Regions from separate parts of the Dyella sp. 2YAF14 genome, predicted to be linked through region 2. Evidence: predicted binding sites of a transcription regulator. Region 2 holds the regulator's gene; the other holds the start of a gene.
The links. Region 2 encodes FliA, which starts transcription of late flagellar genes. Its sites were predicted from a motif close to TAAAGTTTNNCNNNCNNNGGCCGATAA; they were not measured.
Positions count from the first base shown of each region.

Region 1: AB4Y82_RS02090 (HDOD domain-containing protein) is a predicted target of FliA. The motif match lies at 5,653-5,679, and genes of this name have one in related genera.

Region 1 covers NZ_JBFRFH010000001.1:434,988-442,764, reverse strand. The annotation lists gene AB4Y82_RS02115 (class I SAM-dependent methyltransferase) at 1-666, shown strand, start outside; gene AB4Y82_RS02110 (oxidoreductase-like domain-containing protein) at 687-899, shown strand; gene AB4Y82_RS02105 (creatininase family protein) at 1,083-1,895, shown strand; gene AB4Y82_RS02100 (YVTN family beta-propeller repeat protein) at 1,929-3,104, shown strand; gene AB4Y82_RS02095 (LLM class flavin-dependent oxidoreductase) at 3,578-4,570, shown strand; gene AB4Y82_RS02090 (HDOD domain-containing protein) at 4,580-5,521, opposite strand; gene AB4Y82_RS02085 (TIGR03862 family flavoprotein) at 5,710-6,969, opposite strand; gene AB4Y82_RS02080 (slipin family protein) at 7,112-7,777, opposite strand, start outside.
Region 2 covers NZ_JBFRFH010000005.1:50,880-58,656, reverse strand. The annotation lists gene flhB (flagellar biosynthesis protein FlhB) at 1-418, shown strand, start outside; gene flhA (flagellar biosynthesis protein FlhA) at 429-2,519, shown strand; gene flhF (flagellar biosynthesis protein FlhF) at 2,663-4,087, shown strand; gene AB4Y82_RS10105 (nucleotide-binding protein) at 4,084-5,025, shown strand; gene AB4Y82_RS10100 (RNA polymerase sigma factor FliA) at 5,027-5,800, shown strand; gene cheY (chemotaxis response regulator CheY) at 5,929-6,336, shown strand; gene AB4Y82_RS10090 (protein phosphatase CheZ) at 6,333-6,974, shown strand; gene AB4Y82_RS10085 (chemotaxis protein CheA) at 6,978-7,777, shown strand, end outside.

The sequences.
Region 1 (7,777 bases), on a different contig from region 2:
GCCGCGGTCAACGATCCCGCGCGCAAGGACGACACCGTCAACGATGATCGCCGCAAGATCGCCGATCTGATGGCCTTCGCCGAGGTCAAGCCGGGCCAGTCGGTCGTCGACCTGATTCCCGGCAGCGGTTACTTCACGCGCGTGTTCAGCGGCGTGGTCGGCCCCCAGGGCAAGGTCTTCGCCGTGTGGCCCAACGAATACGGCAAGGAAGCGCAGTCGGATGTGCAGGCTTCCAAGGCGCTGGTAGCCAACCCGCATTACGCCAATGTCGGTGTACTGATGGTGCCGGCCAAGGAGTTCAAGACGCCGGTCAAGGTTGACCTCGTCTTCACGTCGCAGAACTACCACGACTACCCGGACAAGTTCATGGGCAACGTCGATCCGGTGACCTTCGACAAGCAGGTGTTCGATTCGCTCAAGCCCGGCGGCCTGTTCGTGGTGGTCGATCATGTCGCCGAAGCCGGTTCGGGGATGCGCGACACCGACACCTTGCATCGCATCGATCCGGCCATCGTCAAGAAGCAGGTCGAGTCCGTGGGCTTTGTGTTCGACGGCGAAAGCGACGTGCTGCGCAATCCCAAAGACCCGCACAACATCAAGGTATTCGACAAGTCGATCCGTGGTCATACCGACCAGTTCGTCTATCGTTTCCGCAAGCCCGGCTGACTCTGAGCGGTACTTACGATTTGACTGATTTACAGCAAACCACCGTAACGGAGGGCGCGAACGCGCCCTCCGACGATCCACCACCCACTCCGCCGCAACGCCCCGACGACGAAGACTGCTGCGGCCAGGGCTGCGTGCCCTGCATCTTCGATTTCTACGATGAAGCCATGGGCAAATACCGCGAAGCGCTGGCGGCGTGGAAAGAGCGGCATCCGCTGCATTCGCCCGATTGATTGTCGCGGTACCGCGAGGCCGTACTGTTGTGGGAGCGCACCCTGTGCGCGACTGCCTCAGTGTTGATCATTCGCCTGGCGATGATCGACGGGCGGGGGGCGCTGATAAATTGCTGTCGCGCACAGGGTGCGCTCCCACAGGGGGGCGTTCTACACTTGGCGCCTGCTTTTCAGGACCATCCGATGCCTTTCCCGTCGTTGCGAACCCTTGCCTGCGGGCTGCTGTTGCTGAGCGCCCACGCCGCCTTCGCCCAGACACCGCACACCGTGCAGCTGCAGGACCTCACCTGGACCGAAATTCGCGATCAGGTCCAGGCCGGCAAGACCACCATCATCATTCCCATCGGCGGCACCGAGCAGAGTGGCCCGTACATCGCCGTGGGCAAGCACAACGCACGTGCAGCTTTCCTCTCGCAGAAGATCGCCGAACGTCTGGGCAATGCGCTGGTGGCGCCCGTGGTGACCTACGTGCCCGAAGGTGGCACCGCGCCACCCAGTTCGCATATGCGTTTCCCCGGCACCATCACCATCCCCGATGCCGTGTTCGAGCAGATGCTGGAATCGGCCGCGCAAAGCTTTGCCGTGCATGGCTTCCGCAACATCGTCCTGCTGGGCGACCACGGCGGCTATCTGAAGGATCTGGACCGCGTCGCCGCCAGGTTGAACAAAGCCTGGGGCGGCAAGGCGCGCGTCATCGTGCCGCCGGAGTACTACGCCACCTCATCGGAGGGTTTCAACCAGATCCTTCGCCAGCACGGCATCAAGGATGACGAGATCGGCACGCACGCCGGTTTGGCCGATACGTCCCTGCAGCTTGCCGTGGCCCCGCAGATGGTGCGCCTTGGCCAGTTGCAGGATGGCCCCAAGCTGGGCGCCGCCGATGGCGTGTATGGCGGCGACCCGCGCCGCTCCGCGGCTGACCTCGGTCAGCTGGGCGTGAATGCTATTGTGGTAAATACAGTGAATGCCTTGCGTCGCGACACGCAGGCGCACTGACCTCCCCGAATCACCCGACCTAAGTTGTGAGCCATGGCCATCGCTAAATCCCTGCGTTCCTCCCGTCTGTTCCGCCTCGCACCGTTGGCGCTTGCCGCTGCGTGCCTGGCCGGCACTGCCCTGGCGGCTTCGTCCGTCACCACCGTCCCTGGCATGCCGCCGGTGGTGAACGCCGCCAACATGTACAGCGAAGCGGGGCTCAATCACCTCAGCGCCGCCGTGAAGAACGACCCGGCGCGCATCTACGTGCCCAACCTGCGTTCGAACGATGTCTACGTGATCGATCCGGCCACCTACAAGGTGGTGGACAAGTTCAAAGTGGGCGAGGGCCCGCAGCACGTCGTGCCGTCGTGGGATCTGCGCACGCTGTGGGTCACCAACAATGCCGAGCGCAAGAAGACCGGCAGCCTCACGCCGATCGACGCAGCCACCGGCAAGCCGGGCACGGCGGTGCCGGTGGACGATCCGTACAACATGTACTTCACGCCGGACGGCAAGGAAGCGATCGTCGTTGCCGAAGCGTTCGCGCGCCTGGATTTCCGCGATGCTCACAGCATGAAAGAGCATTCCAGCCTCAGCGCGCCGGACTGCAAGGGCATCAACCACGCCGACTTCGCCATCGACGGCAGCTATGCCATCTTCACCTGCGAGTTCACCGGCAAGCTGGTGAAGATCGACATGGTCAACCGCAAGGTGCTCGGTTACCTGGACCTGTCCAAGAAGGGCATGCCGCAGGACATCCGCTCGTCCCCGGACGGCAAGACCTTCTACGTCGCCGACATGATGGCCGATGGCGTGTACCTGATCGACGGCGCCAGCTTCAAGCAGGTGGGCTTCGTCAAGACCGGCGTGGGCACGCATGGCCTGTACCCGAGCCGCGACGGCACCAAGCTGTATGTCGCCAACCGCGGCTCCAACAAGGTGCACGGTCCGCGCGGCGGCAAGGGCAGCGTGTCGGTGATCGACTTCGCCTCGCAGAAGGTGGTGGCCAACTGGCCGATCCCCGGTGGCGGCAGCCCGGACATGGGCAATGTGAGCGCCGATGGCAAGACGCTCTGGCTGTCGGGTCGCTTCGACGACGAGGTCTATGCGATCGACACCGCCACGGGCCAGATCCGCAAGATCAAGGTGGGCCAGGAGCCGCACGGTCTCGCCGTATGGCCGCAGCCGGGCCGTTACTCGCTGGGCCACACGGGCATCATGCGCTGAGCATGAGCGCGCTGGCATAGGCGCGCGATCCCGCTGCTGTCCTTCAACCGCAGCGGGAGTCGATTGACCGCGCGGACGCTGATGCTGCGTTCCACGCCTGTCTCCCGTCGTTGTTGACCGCACCGGCCTGAAAAAAGTCAGGCCGGTGCAAGCACTTGCGTCAAACACGGCGAGTTTCCAACTGTCATGCGGCTGTTATCGCCTTTTCTGAATGCCACTGTTAAATTGTGACGTAGAGCACGTTTTGGCATGCGATTCAGGGAGTGGGCATGAAGGGGAAGCAGTGGCTCGAACGGCTTTTATGCCGTGTTTTCAAGCATCAATGGGCTCGGCCGGAACCCGGTCGCCGCGAATGCAGCCGCTGCGGTCGCGTCGAGGAGCGCAACTGGCGAATGGGCTGAGACGTCGGTCGGCCTCACTGGCAATTGGGGACAGCGTCCCCAATATCGGGGCTTCCCGCATGAGGAAGCCCCATGATTCCGTTCTCCGTCCTCGATCTGGCACCGGTCACCGAAGGCAGCGATACCACCCAGGCCTTCGCCAACACGCTGGATCTGGCCCGTCGCGCCGAGGCGCTTGGCTACCATCGCTATTGGCTGGCCGAGCACCACAACATGCCAGGCATCGCCAGCGCGGCCACCGCCGTGCTGATCGGTCACGTGGCGGGTGGGACCTCGACCATACGTGTCGGCGCGGGCGGCATCATGTTGCCGAACCATGCGCCGCTGCAGGTGGCCGAACAGTTCGGCACGCTGGCGTCGCTGTATCCGGGGCGCATCGATCTGGGACTGGGGCGCGCGCCCGGTACCGATCACGCCACGGCACGGGCGCTACGCCGCTATTTCGACAGCGCGGAGCAGTTCCCGCAGGACGTGGCTGAATTGCTGGCGTATTTCGAGCCGGCGACACCCCATCAACCCGTGCGCGCCGTGCCCGGTGCCGGCATCAATGTGCCGGTGTGGCTGCTGGGCTCGAGCTTGTTCAGCGCCCGCCTGTCGGCTGCGATGGGTTTGCCGTTCGCCTTCGCCTCGCACTTTGCGCCGGACGCGATGGACGATGCGCTGGCCCTGTATCGCCGCGATTTCCGTCCCTCGGCGCGCCTGGCCGCGCCGTACGCGATGCTCGGCGTGAATATCGTCGCGGCGGAAAGCGACCAGGAAGCGAAGCGCCTGTTCACTACCCAGCAGCAGAGTTTCGTCAACCTGCGTCGTGGCCGCCCGGGCCTGATCCCGCCGCCGATCGACAATATCGAAGACTTCTGGACGCCCACCGAAAAATTCGGCGTGGAGCATGCGCTCGCTTGCGCGGTGATCGGCAGCGCCGAGACGGTGAAGCAGGGCATCGAATCGTTTGTCGAACGCCATCGCCCGGACGAGCTGATGATCACCGCGAACGTGTTCGATCACGAGGCGCGTTGTCGCTCGTACGCCATCGTGGCCGATGTAAAGCAGCGTCTGTCGAGCTGACGCCGCCGATCAGGCCGGCGCAAAACTCCTGCGCAAGTCCTGCTGGCAACGCGCCAGCAGCTGCGCGGGAAACGCGGCCACCGGGTCCTCGCTGTAACCAGCCTCGCTGTCGAGCAGGCCTTGTTCGGCGAGGAGCTGGTTCATGGCGAGGCGCTGGGAGACGTAGAGCACGCGACTCATCGGCAGCGTGAGCGCGGCATGGCCGTGCTCGCAATGTTCCACCAGCGCTTCCTGCACGGGTGGCGGCAGATCCCAATGCTGGCCTGCCTGCACGGTGAGTTCGGCGGCGAGCTGCACGCAGCCATCGATGAAGGCCGTTGAGCTGGCGGGCAGTTCGCTGTTCTGCAATTCCTTGTCCAGCAAACGCGCCACGGCGCCCAGGCCGCTATAGCCGACCAGGGCCACCAGATAGGCTTCGAAAGCGTCGCACTGGCCCTTGCTGAGATACACCGCCGCGTGCGCGCAGCGTTCGGCGTGATCCCATAGACGCTGGCCCACGATCTGCCCGTTGGCACCGGCGCTGGCCATCAGGATGGGCTTCATCACGTAAGACGTCACCACGTGGCGCAGGCCGATCTGGCCGAGCAGTACGACCGCGTGCTGCAGACTGCCCACCGGATGGGCGGTGCGATAGGTGACGCTGCCGGTGACGCGCATGACTTCGCCCACCAGCACCGGATCGCGTTTGATCAGGTCGGCCAGCTGGGCGCCGCTGAGTTTGTCGTTCTTCATGGCGCGCATCAGCTGCGGCAGCACCGTTGGCATGCGCGGCAGACTGCGTACGTCGAAGCGGCCGTTCTCGCACTGGTCCTTCAGGCGCTGGAGAACGGCCTGTTCGCGCGGCTTGTTGGCGCTGTCGCCGGCGTTGACCGGCTGGTTGAGGATGAAGCGGAAAAAACGCTCCGCGAGCTCGTCACCCGAGACCATCCCGTGGGGCAGGCTGGTTTCCACCGGGAGTTCCGGCTCGGGCGCAGCCGGCCGCGTCGCTGCTGGTTCTGCCGCGCGCTCACGCCCGAATACCCGCCACCAGTTTCCCATCATCGTGCTGCCAGCTCCCCTGTGTGGCCCCCGCTACGCTGGGGGTATCGGCAGCTGGCGGAAAAAATGTAGTGCGACTGTGCCGCGCTGCGACGCTCTGCTCAGTTATCGGCAGCAGGGGGCAAATGCTTGATCCATGCCGCCGCCCCGAGTCCGGCGCGGCGGCCGCTGGCAAAGCAGGCGGTGAGCAGGTAGCCGCCGGTGGGCGCCTCCCAGTCGAGCATTTCGCCGGCGCAGAACACGCCGGGCAGGGCGGCGAGCATCAGTTGCGGGTCCAGCGCTTCCAGCCGCACGCCGCCGCCGCTGCTGATGGTTTCTTCGATGGGACGGGCGCGGGTGAGTCGCAGCGGCAGGCGCTTGATGCTGCGGGCCAGCGTGTCGACATCGTGGAATTGCTGCCGGTCGAGCACCTCGTGCAGCAGCGCGGCCTTCACCCCGGTGAGCCCGGTCTGGCGACGCAGGTGGTCGCTCATGGAGTGTTTGCCGCGCGGCTTGGCCAGATCGGCGCGCAGGCGATCGAGCGTGCGATCGGGTGCAAGATCGAGTTCGATGGTGATGGGGCCGTGCGCGGCGATGGCGTCGCGGATCAAGGCGGAAAAAGCATAGATCAGGCTGCCTTCGATGCCGTGGGCGGTGATCACGCATTCGCCCTGGCGCGCGTGCTCGCGGCCATGCTCATCGCGCAGATGGATCACTACCGGCTTGAGCGGTGCGCCGGCATGACGACCGGCGATATGTTCGCTCCAGGCGATATCGAAGCCGCAGTTGGAAGGCACCAAGGGCGATACATCGACACCGCGGGCAAGCAACGGCGACTGCCATGCACCCTCCGAACCCAGTTCCGGCCAGCTGCCGCCGCCCATGGCAAGCACCGCTGCATCGGCGCGCACCGCATGTTCGCCATCGGGCGTGGCGAAGCGCAGCAAGCCGTCGTCCGTCCAGCCTAGCCATCGGCGGTGCACATGAAAGCGCACGCCATCCTCGCGCAGGCGGCGTACCCAGCCGCGCAGCAGAGGTGCGGCTTTCAGATCGCTGGGAAACACGCGACCGGACGTGCCAACAAAGGTCTCCACGCCCAGCTGGCGTGCCCAGGCGCGCAAGTCGTCCGCATCGAAATCCTCAAGCCATGCCCCCACTTCTCGCGCACGCTTGCCGTAACGCTGCACGAAATCCGGCTTGGCTTCGCCGTGCGTGAGGTTCATGCCGCCCTTGCCGGCGATGAGGAACTTGCGTCCCACCGAGCCCTTGGCGTCGAACACATCCACCGCCACGCCCGCCGCGTGCGCCGCTTCCGCCGCCATCAGGCCGGCAGGGCCTCCGCCGATGACGGCGAGGCGAACGTGGGTGGGCGTGCTGGACATGGCGGGGCGGATGGCGGGTGGTCGGGCATTGTACAGCCAGGCCAACCGCACCCTTGTAGGAGCGCACTTGTGCGCGACCGGGCGGGCGGAAAGGTGGCGTCGCTCACGCGACGCGGTCGCGCACAAGTGCGCTCCTACAAGGTCAGTCGCCCTTGCCGAGCAGCGGCCTCAACAAATCCAGCGGCAGCGGAAACACAATAGTCGAGGCCTTGCCGCTATTGGACATGTCCGACATGGTCTGCATGTAGCGCAGCTGCAGCGCCTGCGGTTGCTGCGAAAGCATCGCCGCGGCATCGCGCAGTTTTTCGGCCGCCTGCAATTCGCCCTCTGCGTGGATCACCTTGGCGCGGCGCTCGCGTTCCGCTTCCGCCTGGCGGGCAATCGCGCGAACCATGGTCTCGTTGAGATCCACATCCTTGATCTCGACATTGCTGACCTTGATGCCCCAGGGATCGGTGGCTTCGTCCAGGATCTGCTGCAGGCTGTGGTTGATCGAATCACGCTGCGAGAGGATGTCGTCCAGCTCGTGCTGGCCCAGCACCGAGCGCAGACGCGTCTGCGCCAGCTGGCTGGTGGCCTGGAAGAAATCCGCCACCTGCAGCATCGCCTTGTCCGGTTCCACCACGCGGAAGTACACCACTGCATTGACACGCACCGAGACGTTGTCGCGGGAGATCACGTCCTGCGGCGGCACGTCCATCACGGTGACGCGCAAATCCACCCGCATCATGCGCTGGACGATGGGAATCAGGATCACCAGTCCCGGCCCCTTGGTGCCGGTGTAGCGGCCCAGCGTGAGCACTACGCC
Region 2 (7,777 bases):
CAAGGGCCGCATCCGCCAACTGCAGTTCCAGATGGCGCGCAAGCGCATGATGCAGGAGCTGCCCAAGGCAGACGTGCTGGTCACCAACCCTTCGCACTTTGCCGTGGCCCTGCGCTACGACGAAGGCCGCATGGGCGCGCCACGCGTGATCGCCAAGGGCATGGACGAACTGGCGCTGCAGATCCGCCTGGTCGCTTCCAGCCATCGCATCCCCACCGTGGAAGCGCCGCCGCTGGCCCGCGCGCTGTATGCCACGACCCAGATCGATCGCGAGATTCCCTCGGCGCTGTACGTCGCCGTGGCGCAGGTGCTCGCCTATGTCTTCCAGCTCAAGCAGGCGGTGTCGCGCGGTGATGCGCCGCCGTCGGCGCCGCAACCCGATGTTGATCCGGACCTGATGGGTCCCTACAAGTTCTGACGGAACAGTGATGGCAAACACGACTGCCCTAGGCAATCTCAAGATGCTCGGACGCCGCGGCCTCGGTGCGCCGGTGATCATGCTCGCCGCGCTGGCGATGCTGATGCTGCCGCTGCCGCCGTTCCTGCTGGACATGCTCTTCAGCTTCAACATCGCGTTGTCGCTGGTGATCCTGCTGGCGGTGATCTACGTGATGCGCCCGCTGGAATTCGCCGCGTTTCCCACCGTGGTGCTGATGGCGACCTTGCTGCGCCTCGCGCTCAACATCGCCTCCACGCGCGTGGTGCTGCTCAATGGCCACGACGGCCCTGGCGCCGCGGGCAAGGTGATCGAAGCTTTCGGCGAGTTCGTCATCGGCGGCAATTTCGCGGTGGGCCTGGTGGTGTTCGCCATCCTCACCATCATCAACTTCGTGGTGGTGACCAAGGGTGCCACCCGCGTGTCCGAAGTGACCGCGCGCTTCACCCTCGATGCGATGCCCGGCAAGCAGATGGCGATCGACGCCGATCTCAATGCCGGCCTGCTCAACCAGGAACAGGCGCGCGACCGTCGCCAGGAAGTGCGCGAGGAAGCGGACTTCTACGGCTCGATGGACGGCGCCTCCAAGTTCGTGCGCGGCGACGCCACCGCCGGCATTTTGATTCTGATCATCAACATCGTCGGCGGCTTCTTCGTCGGCATCTTCCAGCACGGGCTTTCCGCCGGTGAAGCCGCCAAGACTTATACGCTGCTCACCATCGGCGACGGCCTGGTGGCGCAGGTACCGTCGCTGATGCTGTCCATCGCCACCGCGGTGATCGTGACGCGCGTGTCCAAGTCCACCGACATGGGCAAGCAGCTCGTCGGCCAACTGTTCGGCCAGCCGCGTGCGCTCGCCGTGGCGGGCGTGGTGCTGGGCGTGATGGGACTGATCCCGGGCATGCCCAATATCGCCTTCCTGCTGCTGGGCGGCACGTGTGGCGGTGCGGCGTGGCTGATGATCAAGCGCGATCGCGAAGCGGTTGAGCGCGTGGCGAAAGCTGCCGCCGAGGTGCCGCCGCCGGCCGCGCCGACGGAACGTCTCGAACTGGGTTGGGAAGATGTCGCCAGCGTCGATCCGCTGGGCCTGGAAGTAGGTTATCGGCTGATTCCGCTGGTGGACACGCACCAGGGCGGCGAGCTGATGGGCCGCATCAAGTCGGTGCGCCGCAAGCTCTCGCAGGAGCTGGGCTTCCTGGTGCCGCCGGTGCATATCCGCGACAACCTCGATCTTGGTCCCAACACCTATCGCATCAGCCTGATGGGCGTGCCCATGGGCGAGTCCGAGGTGCACAACGATCGGCTGCTCGCGATCAACCCCGGTCGCGTGCAGGAGGGGCTGCAAGGCATCGCCACGCGCGATCCGGCGTTTGGCCTGGAAGCGCTGTGGATCGAACCGGGCCAGCGCGAAACGGCGCAGAGTCTGGGCTACACCGTGGTCGATCCGGCCACCGTGGTCGCCACGCATCTGTCGCACATCCTGCAGAGCCACGCGCACGAACTGCTCGGCCATCAGGACGTGCAGCAGCTGCTCGATCGCCTCGCGCAGACCACGCCCAAGCTGGTGGAAGACCTGGTGCCCAAGCGCCTGTCGCTGGGCGTGGTGGTCAAGGTCATGCAAAACCTGCTGGCCGAGCGGGTGCCGATCCGCAATATGCGTTCCATCGTCGAATCCTTGGCGGAGCACGCCAACCAGAGTCAGGATCCCGGCGCCCTCAGCGCTGCCGTACGCGTGGCGCTCGGTCGCCAGATCGTCCAGGAGATCTCCGGGCTCGGTACCGAGATCCCGGTCATCACGCTGGCGCCGGAGCTGGAGCAGATCCTGCTGGGATCGCTCGCAAATGGCGGCGTAGCGGGCGCCGCGGTGGAGCCAGGCCTCGCCGACCGCCTGCAACAAGGCGTTGCCGACGCTGCGCGCAAGCAGGAAATGAGCGGCGAACCGGCCGTTTTGCTGGTCGCGCCGCAGCTGCGTCCGTGGCTCGCACGCTTCACTCGCCATGTGGCACAGAACCTGCACGTACTGGCTTACAACGAGGTGCCGGACAACCGCCGAGTGCGTTTGGTGCAGGCATTGGGTCGCTGAATCAAGCAGACGAGAGAGGGAATAGGGATGAGTAGCGAGGGCGCAAACATCGAGTCGTTGGCGAATGGGCAGTACGTGCCACGAGGCACGGCCGCGCAGGTTCGCCGCTCGTCCCTCGTCCCTGTTTCGCGGAGCAGCAAGGCATGAAGATCAAGCGTTTCGTGGCCCCGGATATGCGCCAGGCCATGCGTGAAGTGCGCGAAGACCAGGGACCGGATGCGGTGATCCTGTCCACGCGCCGGATGGACGACGGCATCGAGATCATCGCTGCCGTGGATTTCGACGAAGCCCTGGTGCGCGAAGCCGCGCGCCACGGTGCGCCGCTGGAAGTGGAAAACCGCGCACCGGCTGCCGCCGCGTCGCACCGCGATGTGGAAGCCTCCGTTGCACGCCGTGCCGACGTCATGCCGCCGCCGCTGCCGACGGCGAACCGTCACGAGGACGATGGCGTGACCGTGTCGCTCTCGCGTCGCGCCACCGCCTCGCCGCGCATGGAGCCGACGATCGAAACGCTGGGGGCCCGCAAGCCGGCCGCATCGCAGGCCAAGGCGCTGGAAGAAAAATCCGCATCGGTGGAATCTGCGCAGGCCAATGTGGCTGGCGAGGTCACCGCCTCGATTCACCCCTTGCTCGAACGCGCCATGCAGGACACCGCACGCGTACGCGCCGAACTGGGCAGCCTGCGCGACCTGCTGGAAACGCAGCTGTCCAGCCTGATCTGGAACGACCTGGAACGCCGTCAGCCGATGCGCGCCCGCGTGCTGCGCGAAATGACGCGGCTCGGCATCGAACCGGATGTGGCCCGTCAGCTGGTCGGCGAGTTGCCGGTCGAGATCAACGCCGAGCAGGCGCGCTATCTGCCGCTGGGCGTGCTCAGCCGCAGCCTGTCGATCAGCCCGCGCGACCATTCGGAGCGTCGTGGCGTGACTGCGCTGGTCGGTCCCACCGGCGTGGGCAAGACCACCACCATCGCGAAACTCGCCGCGCGTGCGGTGATGCGCAACGGCGCATCGCAGGTCGCGCTGGTCAGCACCGATCACTACCGCATTGGCGCCGCGGCGCAGCTGGAACATTACGGCCGCCTGCTCGGCGTGCGCGTGTATCCCGCCTACGACGCCGACAGCCTGCGCCATGTACTGGAATTGCTGCGCGGCCACCACACCGTGCTGGTGGATACCGCCGGCCTGGCCGGCGGCGATCCGCGCCTGGCCGAACAGCTGGAAGTGCTGGGCAACGGCGGCGATCTGCGCGCCTGCCTGGTGATGGCGGCGAATGCACATGCCTCGTCGCTGGACGAAGCGGTGCGCGCCTACCTGCCGGTCAAGCCGCACGCCTGCATTCTCACCAAACTCGACGAGGCTCCCAGCCTCGGCGGCGCGCTGTCGGTGCTGATCCGTCACCGACTCGCGCTCGACTACGTCACCGATGGACAGCGCGTGCCCGAAGACATCGCCACAGCCGATGCGCGGGTGCTGGTGTGCCGTGCCGCGCAAGTGCTCAAGGGCACGGCGCCGGCCGATGACGTGGTGATGGCGGATCGCTTCGGACTAGCGGTGGCAAGTGCATGAGCGGTGTCTTTGCAATGAACCAGGCGATGGGGTTGGAAAGCATGCTGCGTGCGCTGACCGAACGACATAGCCGACAGGCGCCGGTCCAGGACCAGGCGTATGGATTGAGCGGCTCTGCGCCGCGCAAGCGTTGCCGCGCCATCGCGGTGGCCGGCGGCAAGGGCGGCGTGGGCAAGACCACGGTATCGGTGAACCTGGGCATGGCGCTCGCCGTGCAGGGTCACCAGGTGATCCTGCTCGATGCGGACATGAGCCTGGCCAATATCGACGTGCTGCTCGGCCTCACGCCCACGCGTCATATCGGCCACCTGCTCGACGGCGTCTGCTCGATCGAGGATCTGCTGATGACCGCGCCGCACGGCCTCAAGGTGGTACCGGCCGGTTCGGGCACGCGTCGACTGGCGCAGCTGGGGGCGGGCGAGCACGCGGCGGTGATCCGCGCGTTTGACGATCTGGTGACACCGCCGGACTACCTGGTGGTGGATACCGCCGCAGGACTTTCCGACAACGTGGCGATGTTCGCCGCCGCTGCCGATGACGTGGTGGTGGTGGTGTGCGACGAACCAGCTTCGCTCACCGATGCGTATGCCTTGCTCAAGGTACTCAGCCGCGATTTTGGCGTGCGCCGCTTCCGCATGGTGGCGAACATGGTGCGCAACCTGGGCGAAGCCAGGCAGCTGCATCAGAAACTCGCACGAGTTTGCGATCGCTTCCTCGATGTGGCGCTGGAATTCATGGGCCATGTCCCGCATGACGAACGACTCAAGCAGGCCATCCGTCGCCAGAGCGCGGTGGTGGACCTGTGGCCGTCGAGCCGGTCGGGATTGGCATTCAAGCAATTGGCGGGTGCGGTCGATACATGGGGTGAACCCGAGCGACTGGGCCTGGATCGCATCGCCTTTTTCAGCAGGCAGGCCGCAGTAGCAACGGGGTGGTGACATGAGTGTGGCTTCCGAATATCTGCAGCTGACGCGGCAGAGTGCCGACGAACTGGTTCGCCAGCACGCTCCCTTGGTGCGAAGGATCGCCTATCACCTGATGGGTCGATTGCCGCCCAGCGTGGACGTGAGCGACCTGATTCAGGCCGGCATGATCGGTTTGCTGGAGGCCGCGCGCAATTTCACCACCGGCAAGAATGCGAGCTTCGAGACGTTTGCGGGTATCCGCATCCGTGGCGCGATGCTCGACGAATTGCGGCGCACCGACTGGACCCCACGGTCGGTGCATCGAAAAGTGCGCGAAATGGCGGAGGTTGTTCGTCAGATTGAAATCGAAACCGGTTCTGATGCCGATGACGCCGAAGTGATGCGGCGACTGGGCATGGGCGCCGAGGAATATCACCAGGTGCTGGCCGACGCGGCGAGTGCACGCCTGCTCAGCCTTTCCGCACCGGACGATGCGGATGGTGGCGCAGCGTTCGACGTGGCCGACGGCGACAGCCTGAGCCCGGCGGACAGTGTCGAGCACGAAGGCATGCGCGAGGCCCTGGTGGAAGCCATCGGCGGCCTGCCCGAACGCGAGCAGCTGGTGATGTCCCTGTACTACGAGGAAGAACTGAACCTCAAGGAGATTGGTGCGGTGCTCGGCGTGACTGAATCGCGCGTGTGCCAGATCCACGGCCAGGCCATCGTGCGCTTGCGAGCGCGGATGAGCGGTTGGCATGAGGGGCAGGAGAGGAAGGCTGGAAAACGTAAAGGGGCGAGGGGCGAGTAACAAGGGCGCGAGCCCGGACGGTCGCTGCGCCGATCAGGGTCGAACCGACGTTCGGTCGTTGCGTCCGCGCAATTCGTCCCTCGTCCCTGTTCAACACAAGTCATATCTACGCGCAGCGGAGAAAGCGTTTGGACAAGAATATGAAGATCCTCGTGGTGGACGACTTCTCCACCATGCGGCGCATCGTTCGCAACCTGCTGGTCGAGCTGGGTTTCAGCAACGGCCTGATCCAGGAGGCCGACGATGGCGAGAACGCCCTGACCATGTTGCGCAACAACGCCTTCGACATGGTCGTGACCGACTGGAACATGCCCAACATGACGGGCATCGACCTGTTGCGCGCGATCCGCGCCGAGCCCTCGCTGAAGGGCATGCCGGTACTCATGGTGACCGCCGAGAACAACCGCGACCAGATCATTGCCGCCGCCCAGGCCGGCGTGAACGGCTACATCGTCAAGCCGTTCACCGCCGCGACCCTGCAGGAAAAGCTGAGCAAGATCTTCGAACGTCTGGCCGCCAGCGGAGCCACCGCATGAACGCACAAGTTTCCCTGATGGCCGGCGAAGCGATGCCGCCTGAACTGCATGACCTGCTCAACAGCGCTGATGGTGCTGCCTTTGAAAAGGCCCTCGACGCGCTGGTGCGCGAGCGCGAACAGCGCGTGTTCCGCGCACTCGGCCTGCTTGCGCGCGATCTGCACGATGCGGTGCGCCGCCTCGGCGGCGACCTCGCCCAGGAAGGCGTGCCGGGCAGCGTCGCCGATGCACGCAAGCACCTGGAAGACGTGCTGGAAATGAGCTCGCAGGCCGCGCATCGCTCGCTCGATTTCGTCGAGCGCATGCGTCCGCAGGCCGACGCGCTGGCCGAGAACGCCGGTGCCGTGATCGATGGCACCACTGAAGGCGAAGTTGCGCATGTGCTGGCGACGCAGTCGCAGGCGTTCGCCCATGCTTGCCGCGATGGCCTCGCCGATTTCGTGGTCGCGCAGTCGTGGCAGGACCTTTCGGGTCAGCGCATCAAGAAGGTGGTGAATTTCATCGGCAGCGTGGAGAACTCGCTGCTGGAACTGGTGAGCCTCACCGGCGCGCTGGCGTCGGGCGAAGCCGCCGCCGGCCCGGTCAAAGTCACCAGCCAGGATGAGGCGGATCGTCTGTTGAGCGAATTCGGTTTCTGATCGATGGATCCCTCGTTCGACAACGAGTTGCGCGACGATTTCCTGGTGGAAGCCGGGGAACTGGTGCAGCGCCTGGGCGATCAGCTGATCGGGCTGGAGGCCTCGCCGCGCGACGCCGAACTGTTGAACGCGGTGTTCCGCGCGTTCCACACGGTGAAGGGCGGCGCGGGCTTTCTTGCGATCGAGCCGATGGTGCAGCTGTGCCATCACGCCGAGGATCTGCTCAACGTGGCGCGCAACGGGCAGTTGCTGCTCGATGCCAGCCGCATGGATGCGCTGCTGGAAGCGTTGGATCTGCTCAACGACATGATGGCGGCGCTGGCCGGCGGCACGGCGATGGCGATGCCGCCCGCTGGCCTGCTGCAACGCCTGACGCCGGGCAAGGCCGCTGCACCGGCGCCCAAGCCGGTGGCCGCGCCGGTAGCGCCGCCGCCGAGCGACGGCACGATCGACGATTCCGAATTCGAGGCCCTGCTCGACAGCCTCTACGGGAACAGCGGCGCACCGGGTGCGCCCGCGGCGGTGGCCGAATCGGGCAGCATTTCCGACGACGAATTCGAAGCCTTGCTGGACAACCTGCATGGCAAGGGCGGCCAGCCTGGCGCGACGACGAACGCGGCCGTCGCATCGTCAACCGCAGGCACGATCTCGGACGACGAGTTCGAATCGCTGCTCGACAATCTTCACGGCAAGGGCGGACTACCGGGCGCGAGCGCGCCGGCATCCGCTCCTGCCCCCGCACCTGCTCCCGCCGCCGCACCGGCTAAGCAGGCGGCGCCGGCGCCCGAAAACACCGTGCGCGT